Regions from separate parts of the Vibrio sp. AH4 genome, predicted to be linked through region 3. Evidence: predicted binding sites of a transcription regulator. Region 3 holds the regulator's gene; each other region holds the start of a gene.
What was found. Region 3 encodes PurR, which represses purine synthesis genes. Its sites were predicted from a motif close to TNANGNAAACGTTTNCNTNA; they were not measured.

Region 1 (4,613 bases), on a different contig from region 3:
GCAGGAAGAGTATTCAGCGGCAGAAGATGGCGCGGAGCATGACACTCCTTCCTCGATGGCTCAAGACCATCTCACCGACACGTCTAAGGCGCATAAGCAATCTATGGAGGATTAATGTCATGAAGAAAGTCGCGGTTATTCTCAGTGGCTGTGGAGTTTTCGATGGAGCAGAGATCCACGAATCGGTGCTTGCGCTGCATGCCATCGAGAAACAAGGAGCCAGTTGGCACTGCTTTGCACCGAATGTGGAGCAGATGCATGTCATTAACCACATCACGGGTGAAGAGATGCCAGAAACACGCAATGTATTGGTGGAATCGGCCCGCATTGCGCGCGGAAACATCCAAGATGTAGCCACACTCAATGTGAATGAATTTGATGCACTTCTGCTACCGGGCGGATTTGGAGCCGCGAAAAATCTCACCGACTTTGCGGTCAAAGGCGCACAATGCAGTATCAACCCTGATGTGGCCACCGCTTGCCTTGCTTTTGCGGATGCGCAAAAACCTGCGGGTTATATCTGTATTGCCCCGACCATCATTCCAATGATTTATGGCGAAGCCGCACAAGGCACAATAGGCAATGATCACGGTACCGCAACTGCGTTTAATCAGTTAGGTGGACAGCATGTGGATTGCCCAGTGGAAGGTATTGTATTTGATGAAAGGCACAAAGTGCTTTCCACTCCCGCTTACATGTTGGCGGAGAATATTTCCCAAGCGGCGAGCGGAATAGAAAAACTTGTCGAACGTCTACTGCAACTGGCTTAGCGCTGTATTACGCTGCCGATTTTGATGCCCACTTCACGTGGGCATTTATTTTTATCATCAGCATTTGTCCCACAAATAAAACCAAGCTATTAATAGTGATAGTTTTATAGAAATTCCAAATAGCCTAATTGCCATAATCTTGAAGCCAATATAACCTTGATAACGTAACAGGCAGCAAAAGACCGTTTGGTTCTCCTGATACCGTTACCCTTTTAACTTTAACTTTTAATCCAAATTTTGGAGAAAACCCAATGAGCTTACTGAAAGAGTTCAAGGCTTTTGCATCTCGTGGCAATGTGATCGACATGGCTGTCGGTATCATTATTGGCGCAGCGTTTGGCAAAATAGTGTCATCATTCGTGGCCGATATCATTATGCCGCCAATCGGTATTATTTTAGGCGGTGTGAATTTTAGCGATCTGAGTTTCGTGTTACTTGCCGCGCAAGGTGATGCCCCAGCTGTAGTGATTGCCTACGGCAAATTTATCCAAACCGTGGTCGATTTTACGATTATCGCGTTCGCTATTTTCATGGGGTTAAAAGCAATCAATAGCTTGAAGCGTAAGGAAGAAGAAGCGCCTAAAGCCCCACCTGCGCCAACGAAAGATCAAGAATTACTCTCAGAGATTCGTGACTTGCTGAAATCTCAGCAAGATAAATAATGCTGCACGGTAACCCTCTATATAAGGCGCTCGGTTGAGCGCCTTTTCCATATTCATACGGCAAAAAGTAGTAAAAACCGTGTGCTTCAATTGATCAAAATCAGCAATCCGCTAAAATCCCACTCGCTCGCAGAATTCACTCCATAAGAATCTTTACAAGCTACAATTAATCGATATGATTTGCGCGCAAACGTTTGCCCCACCATTTTTACAGCTCTAGATGAGGGTTTTATGCTGCCAGATATTGAAATTTGCCGCGCTACACCATTAGCACCGATCGACACCATTGCTCAAAAAGCAGGATTACTCGCGAATGAGTATGAAAGCCATGGACTGCATAAAGCCAAAGTGTCACTACATTGTCTAGAGCGATTGGCCAATAAACCCAAAGGTAAATTCATTCTGGTCACCGCAATTACCCCAACACCACTGGGTGAAGGTAAAACCGTTACCACGATTGGTTTAGCACAAGGGTTGGCCAAACTTAATCACTCGGTCATGGCGTGCATTCGCCAGCCTTCGATGGGGCCGATTTTTGGGGTAAAAGGTGGCGCTGCGGGTGGCGGTTATTCACAAGTTGCGCCGATGGAAGAACTCAATCTGCATTTAACTGGTGATATTCATGCCGTAACGGCAGCGCACAACCTTGCGGCAGCTGCGATTGATGCGCGAATTTATCACGAGCAGCGCCTTGGCTATGCAGATTTCGAACACCGCACAGGCATGCAAGCACTGCGGATTGACCCCAAACAGGTCGTATGGAAACGCGTGATGGATCATAACGATCGCGCGCTGCGTATGGTAACGGTCGGCCGTAATGAACCCGGAAAAAATATTAATGGTTATGAGCGCGACGATGGTTTCGATATCTCTGCCGCCTCCGAATTGATGGCGATTCTGGCTCTCGCCTCCGATCTACGCGATTTGCGTCGCCGTATCGGTAATGTAGTGTTGGCTTATGATTTGGACGGTAATCCGGTCACCACCGAAGATTTGAAAGTGGCCGGCGCAATGGCCGTCAGCATGAAAGAAGCCATTGAGCCGACCTTGATGCAGACGTTAGAAGGCGTCCCAACACTGATCCACGCAGGCCCATTTGCCAATATCGCACACGGCAACTCATCGATCATTGCCGATGAAATTGCCACCCGTTTGGCAGACTACACCGTGACCGAAGGCGGTTTTGGCTCCGATATGGGGTTTGAAAAAGCCTGTAACATCAAAGCCAAAGCTTCTGGTAAAACCCCAGATTGTGCGGTGATTGTTGCCACCTTACGCGGTTTAAAAGCCAATTCAGGCCTGTATGATTTACGTCCCGGCCAAGCCGTACCGGATACCCTCTTCGCGCCAGACAGCACTGCTTTGCAAGCCGGTTTTGAAAACCTGAAATGGCATATTGATAACGTTAACCAGTATGGTGTGCCTGCCGTGGTGGCGATTAACCGCTTCCCACAAGATTGTGCCGAAGAATTAGCACAGTTGGTGAAACTGATTGAAACCCTGCCCAATCGTGTATCCGTAGCCATTTCTGAAGGCTTTGCCAAAGGTGGCGAAGGCACCCAACTCCTTGCCGAAAAAGTGGTTGAGCAGTGTCAAAATCCGGCGACGTTTACCCCCCTCTACCATTCAGACATACCATTGGATGAAAAACTCAAAGCCGTGGCGATGAAAGGTTATGGTGCAGCCGACATTGACCTGAGTGATAAAGCCGCTCAGCAATTGGCAAAACTGCAAGCCCAAGGCTTTGATCATCTCGCAGTCTGTTTGGCCAAAACACCGCTTTCTATTTCCACCGATCCCGCGATTAAAGGGGCTCCACGAGATTTTATCGTACCGATCCGTGAACTGCGCTTATGTGCAGGTGCAGAATTTGTCTACGCCCTGTGTGGCAGTGTGATGACCATGCCGGGGCTCCCGGAAAAACCGTCCTTTATGTCACTCGATTTGGATCACAACGGCAATATTATCGGCCTCAGTTAATCGCATTTCTTATTCGCGCCGTGTTGTCACTTGCTTCACGGCGTCATTTTCAAATAAAAGTCGTTCCTGCAATGAAATTTCTGATCCGCTTTGTCGTTCTTTTTCTATAACTCTGTAAAGAACACAAAGGAAATGCTCATGAAACGACTCTTTACTTGGGGAGCGCCACTCTTCGCCTTGCTTGCGCTAACCCTTTCTTTGTTTAGCCAAGCGGATACTCAACCACACAATATGCCCTCTAGTCAGGATGGTTACCAGCAAGCCACACTCGCTGGCGGCTGCTTCTGGTGTACAGAATCTGATATGGAGAAACTTCCCGGTGTCGTGAATGTGGTTTCAGGCTATGCCGGGGGGAATGTCGATAACCCAACTTATAAGCAAGTCTCGTCTGGTAAAACCGGACATATAGAATCGATCCAAGTCACCTTTGACCCTAAGGTTGTCAGTTATGAACAAGTGCTGGATAACTTCTTTCGCCATATTGACCCTACTGATAACCAAGGTTCGTTTGTGGACAGAGGTGAACAATACCGTCCTGCGATTTTCTATCACAATGCCGAGCAACTTGACGTCGCTAAACGTTTTATGATGGAGATTGATCAGCTCGGCATTTTCAAAAAGCCACTGAAAACCGAGTTGATTGAGTTTAAAAAGTTCTGGCCAGCGGAAGATTATCATCAGGACTACTACAAGAAGAATAAAGTCCGTTACAACTATTATCGCTACGCATCAGGACGTGATCAGTATTTGGATGAAATTTTCGGTGCCGACCGTAACACAAATCCGAAAACCCTTCGCCAGTTGATTGATGAGAAAAATGGGCAAGCTAACGTCAAAGCTTATGTCCGCCCATCAGATGATCAGATCCGCGCTAAACTGACCAGCTTGCAATACAAGGTGACTCAGCACGAAGGCACAGAACGTCCATTCGATAATGAATATTGGGACAATAAAGAAGAAGGCATTTACGTTGATATCGTCTCGGGTGAACCGCTGTTTTCTTCAACCGATAAATACAAATCAGGAACCGGTTGGCCGAGTTTCACCAAACCGCTCAATTCAAGTTACATTGTCACAAAGGATGACAATAGCTTGTTCTACACTCGTACCGAAGTACGTAGCCGCTTCGCGGATTCACATCTTGGACATGTGTTTGATGATGGCCCCGCCCCAACTGGCTTACGTTACTGCATGAACTCTG
Region 2 (4,613 bases), 540 kb from region 3:
TGCAATTCAAGTTGGTTCAATGTGTTCAATTCCATTCACTATGATCAATGGGGACGCCGATTGCTGTTTCCAATCAAATCCACCGCGACACTTTGTAAGAATTTGTTATCCATCACATAACATCGACATAGAGTCAGACTGCGTCTTTTAAGCGGAGTTCCATCTCCACGCGTAAGTAAATGTAACGGTATAGAGGCCATCAATGGGACAAATTCGTGCTACCGAAAATGGGGCAGATCCGCTACTCTTGGCTGTTCTCAAAAAGACAGGAGTAAGAGATGCGAGACCCTGAATTCTGGCATAACAAATGGGCAGCGAATCAGATTGGTTTTCATCTGGAAGATGTGAATCCGTTGCTGATCCGTTTTTGGGGAGAAACCATGCCGGAACGTGATGATAAAGTTCTCGTTCCTTTATGTGGGAAGAGTGAAGACCTCATCTGGTTGGCCAATCAGCATGACAGTGTGCAAGGGGTTGAATTAAGCCAAATTGCGGTACGTTCTTTCTTTGCCGAGCATTTTTATACCCCGACGGTGACACGACTCAATGCGCAACATGAGTTGTGTCAGTTTGATGAGCTAACCATTTTTACCGGCGATTTTTTCACGGCTCCTGTTGAATCAGTGGACTTGGTTTATGATCGTGCGGCGCTAGTAGCATTGCCGAAAGAGATGCGTGCAGAGTATGCGCAGCGTTTACTACAACTGCTTAAACCGGGTGGACGAATTTTGCTAGTCAGCATGGATTATGTGCAAACTGAGTTGCCGGGGCCTCCATTCTCGGTACCTGAAGCCGAAATCCGCACCTTGTTTACCGATTGTGAGATTCGCCGAGTTTACCAAGATACCAGCATCGATCCGCATCTGAATAAGCGGACCCCCGCGGGCTTAAGCCGCTTTGCTGAAGAAGTTTGGGTAATTGAAAAAGGCGAGTGAGCTTTACACGAGGTTTGGCTCTGTTGAGAGTGAAAAAGCGCGCTGAAAGAGCGCGCTTTTTGTTGATGTTCATGCCTTATAGAGCGATGAGCATGATTAATAATGGATCTTCACGGCTTTTGCACACTCAATCGCACGCTCAGTCGCTTCTTGCGTGGTTTTGCCACGGCTTAATGCAACACCTAAGCGACGACGACCCGCGATATCGGGCTTGCCAAATAAGCGTACTTGGGTGTGAGGAATGCTTAGGGCGTCATCAAGCCCACTGAACTGGATATTCTGTGATTGGCCTTGGCCGAGGATCGCCGCAGAAGCTGATGGGCCATATTGCACGATTTGACCAATCGGTAGTCCGGTAAACGCGCGCACATGCAAAGCGAATTCAGAGAGCTCTTGAGAAATGAGCGTGACCATGCCGGTATCGTGTGGACGAGGGGAAACTTCATTGAAGATGACCTTGTCACCTTTCACAAACAGTTCAACCCCAAACAAGCCGTATCCGCCAAGCGCGTTAACAACTTGCTCTGCCACGTATTCAGCCGCTTTGATGGCATTCTCTGACATCACTTGCGGTTGCCATGACTCACGGTAATCACCATCTTCTTGGCGATGGCCAATTGGGGCGCAGAAATGTACGCCATCCACCGCGCGCACGGTCAGCAGTGTGATTTCGTAATCAAAGTCCACGAAACCTTCCACAATCACTCGGCCTGCGCCACTGCGTCCACCTTGTTGAGCATATTGCCAAGCCGCTTCAATCTGCTCTGGCGTGCGAATAACACTTTGACCCTTGCCTGATGAACTCATGACAGGCTTACACACACAAGGTAAACCAATCGTTTCTACCGCCGTGGCAAAGCTTTCGTAGCTGTCTGCAAATTGGTATGGCGACGTTGGCAAGCCTAGCTCTTCAGCGGCTAAACGACGAATGCCTTCACGGTTCATGGTTAGGCGAGTCGCATTAGCGGTAGGCACAACATTCAAGCCTTGCGCTTCTAATTCAACCAGTTTGCTGGTAGCAATTGCTTCAATCTCGGGTACGACAAAGTGAGGCTTTTCTAAATCAATCACTTGCTGCAGAGCATCGGCGTCGAGCATGTCAAACACATGGCTGCGATGGGCAACCTGCATGGCAGGCGCATCGGCGTAACGATCACAGGCGATCACTTCGAGGCCAAGACGTTGGCATTCAATCGCCACTTCTTTACCGAGCTCACCAGAACCAAGCAAAAGCACTCGCGTTGCGTTATCCCGAGTCGCTGTCCCAAACATAGACAATCCTTATAGTTATTCAGTCAACATTAGCAAAAAACAGCGGCCATGATACTGGAACAAAGCACAAAAGAAAACGTTTGCTTCCCGCTATAGCCCGTCAGATTAGCTCTTATTGACGTCAAGTTGATGACAGTTTTATGGCGGAAAAATTAGAGTGAAAGCGCGATAAACAGCAAGATAGGCAGGCTCAATAAGCTGAAGAAATTACCAAACAGCACCATAGCGGCAACTTGCGTGGGCTCGATGTGATAACGCTCGGCAAACAGGTAGTTCATCACCGCCGGCGGCAGCATGGTAAACAGCACCATCATTTGCAGTTGTAGAGGGGGCAGGGGAATGAAAAGATAAATCACCACAAACGCACAAGCGCCAGTAAGTAAAGATTGCATCGTAGAAATGATGCCCACTTTCAGGCCCTCTAAGCGCAGATTGATCATTTGCGATCCGAGTGAAAGCAGCATCACCGGAACGGCGGCTTGCCCGAGTAAAGCGGTGGCGTTGTATAAGGGAGACCAGACAGAGACTCCGCTCAGATTGAGCAGTAAAGCCAGCGAAGAGGCTAAGAATACTGGAGCGCTCAACACGGTTTTTAACACGCTACCTTTGCTGAGCATGGCAACGCCTAAGCTAATGTGCAGACACATTGAGACGACGAATAGCAGTACGGCGGAGGGGAGTGCGGTTTCGCCAAATGCATAAGTAAAAAGTGGAATCGCTAAGTTGCCGCTATTACGAAACATGTGCAGCGGAGCCCATGTTTTAAATGACCAGCCGCCCAAACGGCACGCGATGAGCATCAAAAGACCGGGTAATAATACGGCCACCAAAGCGGCGAGAAGTAGCGGTGTTTGCTGCGTATCCAATGGCATACTGACCAGTGAGGAAAATACCAAGGCCGGTACAAAGGCATCCATATTGATACGATTGATTGGGCGAAAATCTGGCTTGAGCCAAAGCCCAATCAGATAACCAATCAGCACCAAGCTGATGACCGGAAAAAGTATCGCAACGATTTGTTCGAACATAGCTTGCGAGAGATGCGTGTAAAAAGCGCAAATTATCAGGCTTTATTCAGAACGTCATGGTAGGTGATGGAAAAATGTGCGCACGACAGCTTTCGCAAGCGGTTTAGCAAAAGTGTTGGTACAAAAAAGTGAAGAGGCCAGCGGCCTCTTCATTCGGTTTACAGTGAGAGATAAGAAAGTGGGATATCGGGATTGATCACTTCCAGCGTTGCTTGAGTATCGGCAAGATGGCTGATTTTGCCGGTTGCACTCTCTACCAGAGCGGCGGCTTCAATATCCTCGAATGATTCACCCATCATCATCGCTTGTGCTAAGGCCACTTGTAGCGGTGGCAAGCTTGGGTTAAATGCAGCATTTTCGGCATACGCGCCAAGGTAAACTGCACCACTGCGCATTTTCAGTGCAACCCCACTGAAGTTTTGGGTATAAGGTGAATGGCTGATGTTCATCGCACGCAGAGCTTGTTGGATCAACTCTTCATCATCGTTAGTGGTTTTACCATGATTGACTGGGCTCATCAGGCCTGAATCAATACCGAGATCGGCAGGGCCAAACGATTCGGGTAGATACTCTTGTAAGCTTTTTGCTGCACGTTTTGGAAGCTGGATTCTCAGCGAAGAGGCGGTGGTCAGTTCATTCATAAACTGACGGCAATGACCACAAGGGCTAAAGTTGATGGTGATATCGGCAACCCCCTTCTCACCTTTCATCCAAGCATGGCTGATGGCACATTGCTCCGCGTGAACGGTTTGACCTAATTGCGCACCAGTGAATTCCATATTTGCACCAAGGTAGAGGCGACCAGTCAGGCCACGCACAATGGCTCCAACATAAAATTCAGAGATAGGAGCAAAAGAGTAAGCAGCGGCAAGCGGCAGGAGTGCAACGCGCAGATCGGCATCGTGAAGTCCGGAAAGGGTCAATAATTGCTGGTATTGCTCGGCAGAGAAAGTAGCATCGAAATCCTTGGCTAGCACCAATTCGCGTAAGAATGGGGCAAAAGAGGCGGGCATTTGTTGTAATGCTTGTTCAACACGGTTTCTCATAGTGATTCCTTTTCGTGGCATGGAAGCCTATTTTAGGGAATAAGGGATTTTATATGGTGATAGAAATCACATTAAGAGGTGCAAATTAATTTTGTGTTTCATTATTAGAGTGACGTCACACATGATATCGATTGCAAACGTATCACATGTGACATCACTCGAAGGCTACCCGTGTAGCCAGAGGGCAAAGGCAAATAACGTCGGCGCTAACACAGAAGTAATTACCCCGCAAACCACAAGGGCAAGGGAGCTAAAGGCGGCATCACGCGGATCTTTTTCGGCACAGGTTGCGGTACCGAGTGCGTGAGAGACGGTTCCCATAGTTAAGCCAC
Region 3 (4,613 bases):
AGCAGATAAAAAGCCCCATCCCGTTCGACACCTTGGTTAATGGTTAACAGCTTATCGGCAAATTTAGCTTGAACCCAATCGCGCAATAAAAAGCGGCTGCTGAGAAAGGCAAGTGTTGCACCAATCGTACTTGCAAAAGAGGCGAGCAGCAGACTGAGCCAAAACCCAAACAGTGCGGCACCCAATAGGGTGACGACAGTGGCACCGGGGACCGAAAAGGCTGTCAGTAGGACATACAATACAAAATAGATAAATGCGGCTTGCACAAGATGTGCATCAATGTAGTTTGCCAACTCGGCTTGCTTGGCTTTGGCGACATCTAACGTGAGATAGTGGCTAAATTGTGTCACCAAGATCGCCGTTATCGCGATCAAAATAAGGGCAATGATGAGCTTTTTGTTCATGAGCGGTACCTAGTCAGCACTTTGATATTGAAGCTTTTGATGGTGATAAATGGAATACCTTATCCCTTAGTCATGAAAGCGATTGCCTCAAGACTTGGGTATAAGTATATCTACTCAAAATAAATTCGCCCGATTGGTGTGAACAAGGGCTATGAAGTAGAAGACAGGGGATGCAGCGTATTTCTTTCAAAAAAATAACGCGCCCGAGTGGACGCGTTATCAGATTTTACTCAAGGTATTCATACAAACTCGGCGAGGAAAGACAGACTCAAAACGAGAAATCAAAGGTGTCTTAGTAGTTCGTCACGACGATTTTGTGGGATCACTGACCAATGTTTACCTTCGATTGCTCCCTCTAAAGCCCATAACAGCTCAAGGCTAACCTCTGCCGAATGGGTACGTTGAATGGCTTTATATGCTTCAACAGAACCGAAAGAGTGCAAAGACTCGACGCTTTCGATACCGGCTTTCTTGAGCATTCTTTCCGTTGCTAAACGCAAGTTGGGAAGATCTTTCAAACGGTCAGGCTTTGCTTGTGCTTGTGTTTCACGTTCGGTCTTAGCGACCTCAAGCGCAATACGAGCTTCACTTAAGATAGAGGCTGGATTACTCCAACAATCATCAGGTAGAGCGTAGTACTTAGTCACGACAGGAAAGCCACGTTTTTTATAAACATAAGGTTCATAACCTTGCTGTTTGAACTTTTCGATTGTGGCATCGTCTGCACGGATGTGCAGCGTATCGTTAACCACAAGCGCAAACATAGTTTCGTCGACGAAAATACCAAAGCCACCAAACATTGAACGAGATTTCACACGTCCTAGCTGCTCAAAGAGCCGCATTGAATCTTTTAATACTGGTTTATCCATGCTGTTAGTCTCGGAGTATTGTTACATACGCCACCAAATCAGGTCCGAGAAAATTAGCAAAATCATGCAACTGCCGTGTCAATGATGAGTCAACATAGTGTATGCATTTTTGCCATCGGTAACCCCGCTACCTACCTATGTTCTGGTTTAGGCCGGAGGCTTTGCGTCCCACTCTTTCGAATGGTTTGCCCTGTGCGTGACATTTTTCCTGATAAAAAATAACCAAACTTGGGTCATTCTCACATACTGATATTTCAATTGTGAGAATGAGCCATGTTAATAATACTCGCTCTACATTAGTTTTGTCATATTTATGTGACAAGCTTTCAAATATAGGCTCTGTGAATTGTCAAGAAAGTTAGGATTTTGTCAAGTCTTTCACAGTGTCGCGTTCGACGATCTCAGGATGCATCTCGAAAATTCGGCGCTCGTGTTCTTTATCTTTAATACGCTCTAAAAGAATTTCGAACGCATTTTTACCCACACGACGCTTAGGTTGGTGCACGGTGGTCAGTGGTGGAGAGAAGTATTCGGCCAGTTCGATATTATCGTAACCAATCACGGATATTTCTTCAGGAACACGAATTCCTTTTTGTTGCAAACGGCTCATAAGACCTAATGCCATGGTGTCGTTGAAGCAGAATACGGCAGTTGGACGCTTATCCATAGCAATGATTTTGTCGGCAGCAAGGACTGCGGTATCACACTCAAAATTACCTTCTAGAATCCAATCTTCATTCACGGGTAAGTGCGCTTCAGCCATCGCTCGGCGGAAACCTTGAATACGCTCTTGGCAAGCGGCTTTGACAAAATGACCACTTAAACAGGCAATGTCTGTGTGTCCACGATCCGTCAGATATTTGGTCGCGAGATAGCCACCTTCCTCTGAGTTATCGATGATTTTATCAGCGTGCGACGTTTCTGGACCCCAATCCATGATCACTTTTGGAATGTCTTTGTGAGCGTCGAGCATTTCCTGCAGCTCTTGAGTCAGGTCTGAACACATGACTAAAATGCCATCCACACGTTTTTCGGCCAGCATGCGAATGTAATCACGTTGTTTTTCATAGATGCCGCCCGTGTTACACAGAATCAAGGTGTAGCCTTGACGGTAACAGTAGCTTTCCACACCATCGATCACTTCAGAGAAAAACAGGTTTGTTGATTGAGTCACTAGCATGCCAATAGTGCGTGTAGTGTTGCACTTCAAACTACGTGCGACCGCACTCGGTGCATAGTTGAGTTGCTTAACCGCTTCCATCACTTTCTCTTGGGTGGTTTCTGCCACAAAGCGAGTTTTGTTGATAACGTGAGAAACGGTAGTGGTAGACACGCCAGCAAGGCGCGCTACATCTTTAATCGTAGCCATAGAGTGTTCCTGTCGATGACTGCTGATGCCAGCGAATGTTATTGGTTAATTAAATCAGCAGAAGTAAGGCGAGACTGAGCGAATCTTCACACTCTGTGCGGCGAGGAACCACATATACCGTACGTAAAGCGCTTCAATCATTATGCCTAAAGTAATAAAAATACAAAAACCGCCAAGAAACAGCGGTTTACATTTTTATTCGTTTTTATCGTTTGCGGGTGGATTTTAGACTGCAAATGTATCCACCGCAACGAAATTCATTCATCAAACTTTAAGTTCTTTCACAATTGATTTGTTTATGCCCCTGACTTTTTGCAACAGCAAAGTGGGCAGCTTAAAAATCGCTACGTTGTGATTAAAGACTCTGGCGAAGCTCATCAATGTAACGTTGATCTTGTTGTAAAAAAGCCAACGTTAGTCGAGCCGCCGCCGAGTAGAAACCAAATGCGTCAAACTGTGTACAACGTTCAACAAAAACGGATAACCAACTCAATAAGTGTTGAGCAATAAAATCAGATTGTGCTTTGAGAGCGGAGTTAACGTCAGAGCCTTCTTGATTCGGGTTATTGCTGATAACAAGATGCGCAAGAAAGTCGAGTTGAATCGCGAGATGGTCGGCGGGCTCATTAAGGTTCGGATCCACATTCACGTTATAGTGGCTCAGTAACTCACGCATGAGTTGTGCCGGTTTGCCATTGAGTAACCCTTTGTCAGTGTAGACAGAGGCATAGGGTAGCGCTGAGTCACGATCGGACTTTAAAAATAGATCACAAAAATCAGCGGCAAGTTCCAGTTGTGCATCTTGACGATCTTGCAAGCGATTGAGTGCATCAATCAAATGTTTCACTTCCGTCGCTAAGCTTTCTTCATCGGCTAGTCCGGTTAAGAAAGTACGGATTTCAGCTGAGTGATAGTGTGCGATATCTTGTTCAGTCAGCTCTTTAAAAAAGAGACTCGACAGCCACCAGTAAATTTCTGCGCGTTTTTCATTGAGGATATTCAGTTCTTGGATCATGTTTGCACTCCCAATCGATTGACGCTTAGTCTAAACCATAAAAATGAACAGCTATCATGCAAGATATGACAAGTTGTGAAAAGAAAAGAACACGTTGTTAATCTGTTAAATAAAGCTTGCGTTGCATCAAGGAAAAGTGGGGTTTCTCACGATATTCCTCGAATTATTAACAAATGTGAATAGAATGAGTGAGCGATAAATCCCGTTATTTAAAATGGTGCACTATGAGTTATCACGTACTTGTGGTTGAAGATGACCTCGTCACCCGTAGTAAGTTAAGCGGTTACTTTCAAAATGAAGGTTACCAAGTAACAGAAGCGGAAAGTGGCGCACAAATGAGAGAAGCACTTGAGCTCAATGACATTGATTTAGTCTTGCTAGACATTAACTTGCCTGGTGAAGATGGATTGCTATTGACGCGAGAGCTGCGTGGCCAGTCGGAGATTGGCATTATTTTAGTGACAGGACGCACAGACAGTATCGATAAAATTGTTGGCCTTGAAATGGGTGCTGACGATTATGTGACTAAACCTGTCGATTTACGTGAGCTACAAGTTCGAGTGAAAAACTTGTTGTGGCGTATTTCGTTGGCTCGCCGCGATAAATACAGTGAGAAGACAGACGATACGTTGGTTTACTTTGGCGAGTGGACATTCGATATACAGCGTCGTGCTTTGAGCCGTAATGGTGAGCCGGTTAAACTCACCAAAGCAGAATACGAGTTGTTGGTTGCACTTTCCTCTTATCCTAATCAAGTGCTGAGCCGTGAGCGCATTTTGAATATGATCAGCCATCGTGTGGATGCGCCAAATGATCGTACTATTGATGTGTTGATTCGACGTATGCGCGCCAAGATGGAAATGGATCCGAAGAACCCGCAAATTTTTGTCACAGTTCACGGTGAAGGGTACATGTTCGCAGGGGATTAAGCTCGTTTGAACTCAATTTGCATACAT
Region 4 (4,613 bases), 650 kb from region 3:
ATATTATTTATCTGTGTGATAAGTTTTCTGCAGTTACTTTTATATGCCTTGTGTAAATTTTCCAAAAACTAGGAAATGCCAATATAAATAAACTTTATATTTTTACTTTCTTACTATTTTGACTTAATATTTGCAGCGAAAACTTGTCAGTATAATAAGCTAGGTTTAGTATTAACTCGTTATCCAAATTGTGAACAGGAAATGGTAATGTCGGAAATCACTAAGACTTTATTAAATATTCGTAGCCTACGTGCTTATGCACGCGAACTGACTATTGAGCAACTTGAAGAAGCTTTAGATAAATTCACTACAGTTGTTGAAGAGCGTAAAGAAGCCGAAGCGGAAGAAATTGCTGCTCGTGCAGAACAAGAAGCGAAATTAGCCGCGATTGCAGAGCAAATTGCTAAAGATGGTATTGATCTAGAAGCGCTTATTTCTGCGCTGTCTGGTGAAACAAAAACGAAAGCAAAAGGCAAACGTGCTCCTCGCCCTGCAAAATACAAGTACATTGACACCAACGGTGAAGAAAAGACTTGGACAGGTCAAGGCCGTACTCCTTCTGCTATTCAAAAAGCACTGGATGAAGGCAAATCTCTCGAAGAGTTTGCTCTCTAATTCAGCGTTTCAAACGAATATGATAAAGGCTCCCAAAGGAGCCTTTTTATTATCTTTATCTTTCCCAATAAGCCTCTTCAAGGCTATCTTCCCGCTCGGGAAGACCACGTGAAAGACGTGGAGAATGTTGAGCCAACACCTCATAACTCGCACGGTTTGAATATTTACACACTTGAGAAAAAGAGGAATAGGTTAAAAACTCATGTTGATGCTTACTTGAGTTAGGTACATTTTCTTTGTGGTATTTATTGGCAGCCATATCGTGTAACAAGGCCGATAATGCTGCATCACCCGCACCATTGGTATTTTTTATCTTCTCTGGCCCACCCATGTACGGTGAAATATGTGAATAAACACGAATCGGGTTTATACAACTGTCTTTACGTGCAGGGCGACTAAATTCATAGCGATTAAATTCCGCTACTGAACCTGGTAATAATGGGAGTGATGTTTCACGCTTGGCGGATTCTTCTGTATATCCGGCCATAAATAAACCAACTGGGCCAGCAGTACATAACACTAAATCTACCCAATCCAAGGTTTTATCAGACGCAGCTAGAGGATCACTTTCTCCGGTTAACGCCAATGCTTCATCTTCATTCATTGCAACGACAGTGACATGATCACGTAAAAAGTCTTGCCAGAATTTAGGATCATCCTGAATAACAAATTTGGTTCCTAGGGTTAATACCACAGGAACATCGTATTTTTTGGCATATTCAATGGCGCGCATTGTCGCTTCTGGCATCGGGTCGCCTTCTTTACAGCGAACTAAATAAGCGGTGATCACTAATGCAGATGCACTGGCAAATATTTTCTCAGGAATACTGTCTGGGTGTAATTGGTTCATTTGACCTTCGCTGATCGCAAAAGTACGTTCACCATCTTCGGTAATCAGCGCAAAACAGCGCCCAATTGCACCTTCAACACCTTGTAAATAATTCAGATCCATACGGCTAGAAGTATTACATAGGTAACGATAACCATAGCTGCCAATTTTAATGTCTTGGCTCATCACACCCAGTAGGGTTGAGCGGTCATCGGCTAACACTGAATAGTTGTGCAGCGTATTCCCTATGGTTCCACCTGCATATTCATTAGTAATTAAGCGCTGATCTTTTAATTCGTTATATAAGGCTTCAGCCGCTTGATCATCGATCACTAATGAGTGTCCCTTACTCAGGCCATAACGCTCAATCAAATCGGAATCCACCTTGGCCTCAATATCCACCAACGTTTGATCAATACCGATAATATGAGTGCGCGACATCTTCTTATTTTCTTGCGCTTGAATCACTAAAGGGTCACGCGCGTGAACCGGAAAATAATGCTTAGATTTGCGTTGGCCAGGAAATTTCATAAGGGTTACTAGGCTTCTGGGATGAAAGGAGCGCCGATTCTACCGCGCACCTTTTAGTGCAGCAACAAAGGAAAAAATAGCAAACGTTTGCATGGTGATGATTTTATTTCACTCCCTATCTTTAGCGCTTGGAGCACAAGTGATTCAATGATTTAGCAACATTTGTTTAAGGCTCGATGAAGTGTGATTACCGTCTCGGATCTGTCCTCGAAAAATTCTTTCTGTTAGAATCCTCGTCCAAGTTCCTCAAGTGGTAGAAAAGTGATGTCTGTAGAGCACAGCGCAAACAGCCAAAAGAAAGTGATTGTCGGTATGTCTGGAGGGGTTGATTCCTCAGTTTCAGCCTATCTTCTCAAGCAACAGGGTTACCAAGTGGAAGGCCTGTTTATGAAAAACTGGGAAGAAGACGATAACGAAGAGTATTGTACTGCGGCAGAAGATCTCGCCGATGCTCAGGCTGTGTGTGACAAACTCGACATTCCACTGCATACCATTAACTTTGCTGCGGAATACTGGGATAACGTATTTGAATACTTCCTTGCTGAATATAAAGCCGGACGTACCCCAAACCCAGATATTCTGTGTAACAAAGAAATCAAATTCAAAGCCTTCTTAGAATTTGCCGATGAAGTGTTGGATGCCGATTATATTGCTATGGGGCACTATGTGCGCCGTACTTTCCCGCACAATGGCGAAAAACCGCAAATGCTGCGCGGCTTGGACAACAATAAAGATCAAAGTTACTTCCTTTATACGCTGAGCCACGAACAAGTAGCGCGTAGCCTATTCCCCGTTGGGGAGCTCGAAAAACCAGAAGTACGCCGCATTGCGGAAGAACAAGGTTTAATCACGGCGAAAAAGAAAGATTCTACCGGCATCTGTTTTATCGGTGAGCGCAAATTTACTGACTTCTTATCTCGCTATTTGCCAGCCCAACCGGGTAAAATTGAAACCCCCGAAGGGAAAGTGATTGGTGAGCACCAAGGCTTGATGTACCACACGCTCGGACAACGTAAAGGTCTGCACATTGGTGGTATGAAAGAGAGTAGCGAACAGCCATGGTATGTCGCGGACAAAGATCTCAAACGCAATGTGCTCATCGCAGTACAAGGTGCCGATCATCCACTGCTCAAATCTCATGGTTTGGTCGCGGCACAACTGCATTGGGTTGACCGTACCCCCATCACTGAGCCTGTACGTTGCAGTGTAAAAACCCGCTATCGTCAAAGTGACATCGCTTGTACCGTCGTTCCCGTTGGTGATGACCGAATTAAAGTGATGTTTGACGAGCCACAAGTGGCTGTGACTCCGGGACAATCCGCCGTATTTTATCAAGGTGAAATCTGCCTTGGTGGCGGCATCATCGAAGAACGCATTTGATAGTCGATATTTAGGAGATTTACGTGGCTAACGCAATTTACGACCGTACCATCGCTTTCGCTGGCATTTGTCAGGCAGTGGCACTTGTTCAACAAGTCGCCCAAAATGGTCACTGTGATTCAGATGCGTTTGAAACGTCGCTTAAAGCGATTACTTGTACCAATCCAAGTAACACGCTAGAAGTCTTCGGTCACGAAAGTCAACTCAAACTCGGTTTGGAGTGCTTGGTCAAAGGGATTGACAGCACTCCAACGGGCAGTGAAATCACCCGTTATCTGATTAGCCTAATGGCGCTTGAACGTAAGTTGAGTGGCCGCCGTGACGCGATGAGCCAACTCGGTGACCGCATTCAAATGATTGAGCGACAACTTGAGCATTTTGACTTATTTGATGATCAGATGATCAGTAACCTCGCCAGTATTTACCTTGATGTGATTAGCCCGATTGGCCCACGCATTCAAGTCACTGGCACTCCAACCGTATTACAGCAAACCGCTAACCAGCACAAAGTGCGCGCCCTACTCCTATCAGGGATCCGCTGCGCCGTATTGTGGCGTCAGGTTGGTGGACGCCGTCGTCACCTGATTTTCGGTCGTAAAAAGATGATCGAACAAGCGCAGCTTTTATTAGCGCGAATCTAAATGATGACGACCCATTCAAATTACTCACACCTTTAACTCAATATTCAGGAGAAGAACATGGAACTGTCAGCATTGACTGCTGTTTCACCGGTAGATGGCCGCTACGGAAGTAAAACGATTGCGTTACGCAGTATCTTCAGTGAGTTTGGTCTCCTAAAGTACCGCACTATCGTTGAAATTCGCTGGCTACAAAAGCTAGCCGCCACTGCTGAGATCGCAGAAGTGCCTGCATTCAGTGCCGAAGCGAATCAATTCCTTGATGCGATTGCCGCCAACTTCAATGAAGCGGATGCGCTGCGTATCAAAGAAATTGAACGCACTACCAACCACGATGTAAAAGCCGTGGAATACTTCCTGAAAGAAAAAGTGGCTGCCATGCCTGAGCTGCATGCGGTCAACGAGTTCATTCACTTTGCTTGTACTTCAGAAGACATCAACAACACTTCACATGCGTTGATGCTCAAGGAAGCGCGTGACACGGTGATCCTGCCTGAAATTCGCAACGTGATTGACGCAATTCGCAAACTGGCTGAAGAGTACCGCGATATTCCGCTGCTTTCTCGTACTCACGGTCAACCAGCCTCTCCCTCGACCATGGGTAAAGAGATGGCAAACGT

Region 1: MKA69_RS15845 (formate--tetrahydrofolate ligase) is a predicted target of PurR. The motif match lies at 1,615-1,634, and genes of this name have one in related genera.
Region 2: purT (phosphoribosylglycinamide formyltransferase 2) is a predicted target of PurR. The motif match lies at 2,276-2,295, and genes of this name have one in related genera.
Region 4: MKA69_RS09435 (inosine/guanosine kinase) is a predicted target of PurR. The motif match lies at 2,051-2,070, and genes of this name have one in related genera.

What each region holds. Positions count from the first base shown of each region.
Region 1 is NZ_JALAIV010000003.1:622,103-626,715, reverse strand. It holds gene MKA69_RS15860 (hypothetical protein) at 1-115, shown strand, start outside; gene elbB (isoprenoid biosynthesis glyoxalase ElbB) at 120-770, shown strand; gene mscL (large-conductance mechanosensitive channel protein MscL) at 1,022-1,432, shown strand; gene MKA69_RS15845 (formate--tetrahydrofolate ligase) at 1,664-3,412, shown strand; gene msrB (peptide-methionine (R)-S-oxide reductase MsrB) at 3,551-4,613, shown strand, end outside.
Region 2 is NZ_JALAIV010000001.1:2,107,538-2,112,150, forward strand. It holds gene MKA69_RS09905 (thiopurine S-methyltransferase) at 279-935, shown strand; gene purT (phosphoribosylglycinamide formyltransferase 2) at 1,032-2,207, opposite strand; gene MKA69_RS09915 (AEC family transporter) at 2,360-3,235, opposite strand; gene cdd (cytidine deaminase) at 3,394-4,281, opposite strand; gene MKA69_RS09925 (LrgB family protein) at 4,447-4,613, opposite strand, start outside.
Region 3 is NZ_JALAIV010000001.1:2,650,306-2,654,918, reverse strand. It holds gene MKA69_RS12175 (TVP38/TMEM64 family protein) at 1-404, opposite strand, end outside; gene MKA69_RS12170 (TfoX/Sxy family DNA transformation protein) at 686-1,273, opposite strand; cyclic di-GMP riboswitch class I at 1,388-1,473, opposite strand; gene purR (HTH-type transcriptional repressor PurR) at 1,632-2,642, opposite strand; gene torD (molecular chaperone TorD) at 2,998-3,657, opposite strand; gene torR (two-component system response regulator TorR) at 3,882-4,586, shown strand.
Region 4 is NZ_JALAIV010000001.1:2,000,119-2,004,731, reverse strand. It holds gene MKA69_RS09440 (H-NS family nucleoid-associated regulatory protein) at 208-615, shown strand; gene MKA69_RS09435 (inosine/guanosine kinase) at 671-1,975, opposite strand; gene mnmA (tRNA 2-thiouridine(34) synthase MnmA) at 2,240-3,355, shown strand; gene hflD (high frequency lysogenization protein HflD) at 3,379-3,996, shown strand; gene purB (adenylosuccinate lyase) at 4,054-4,613, shown strand, end outside.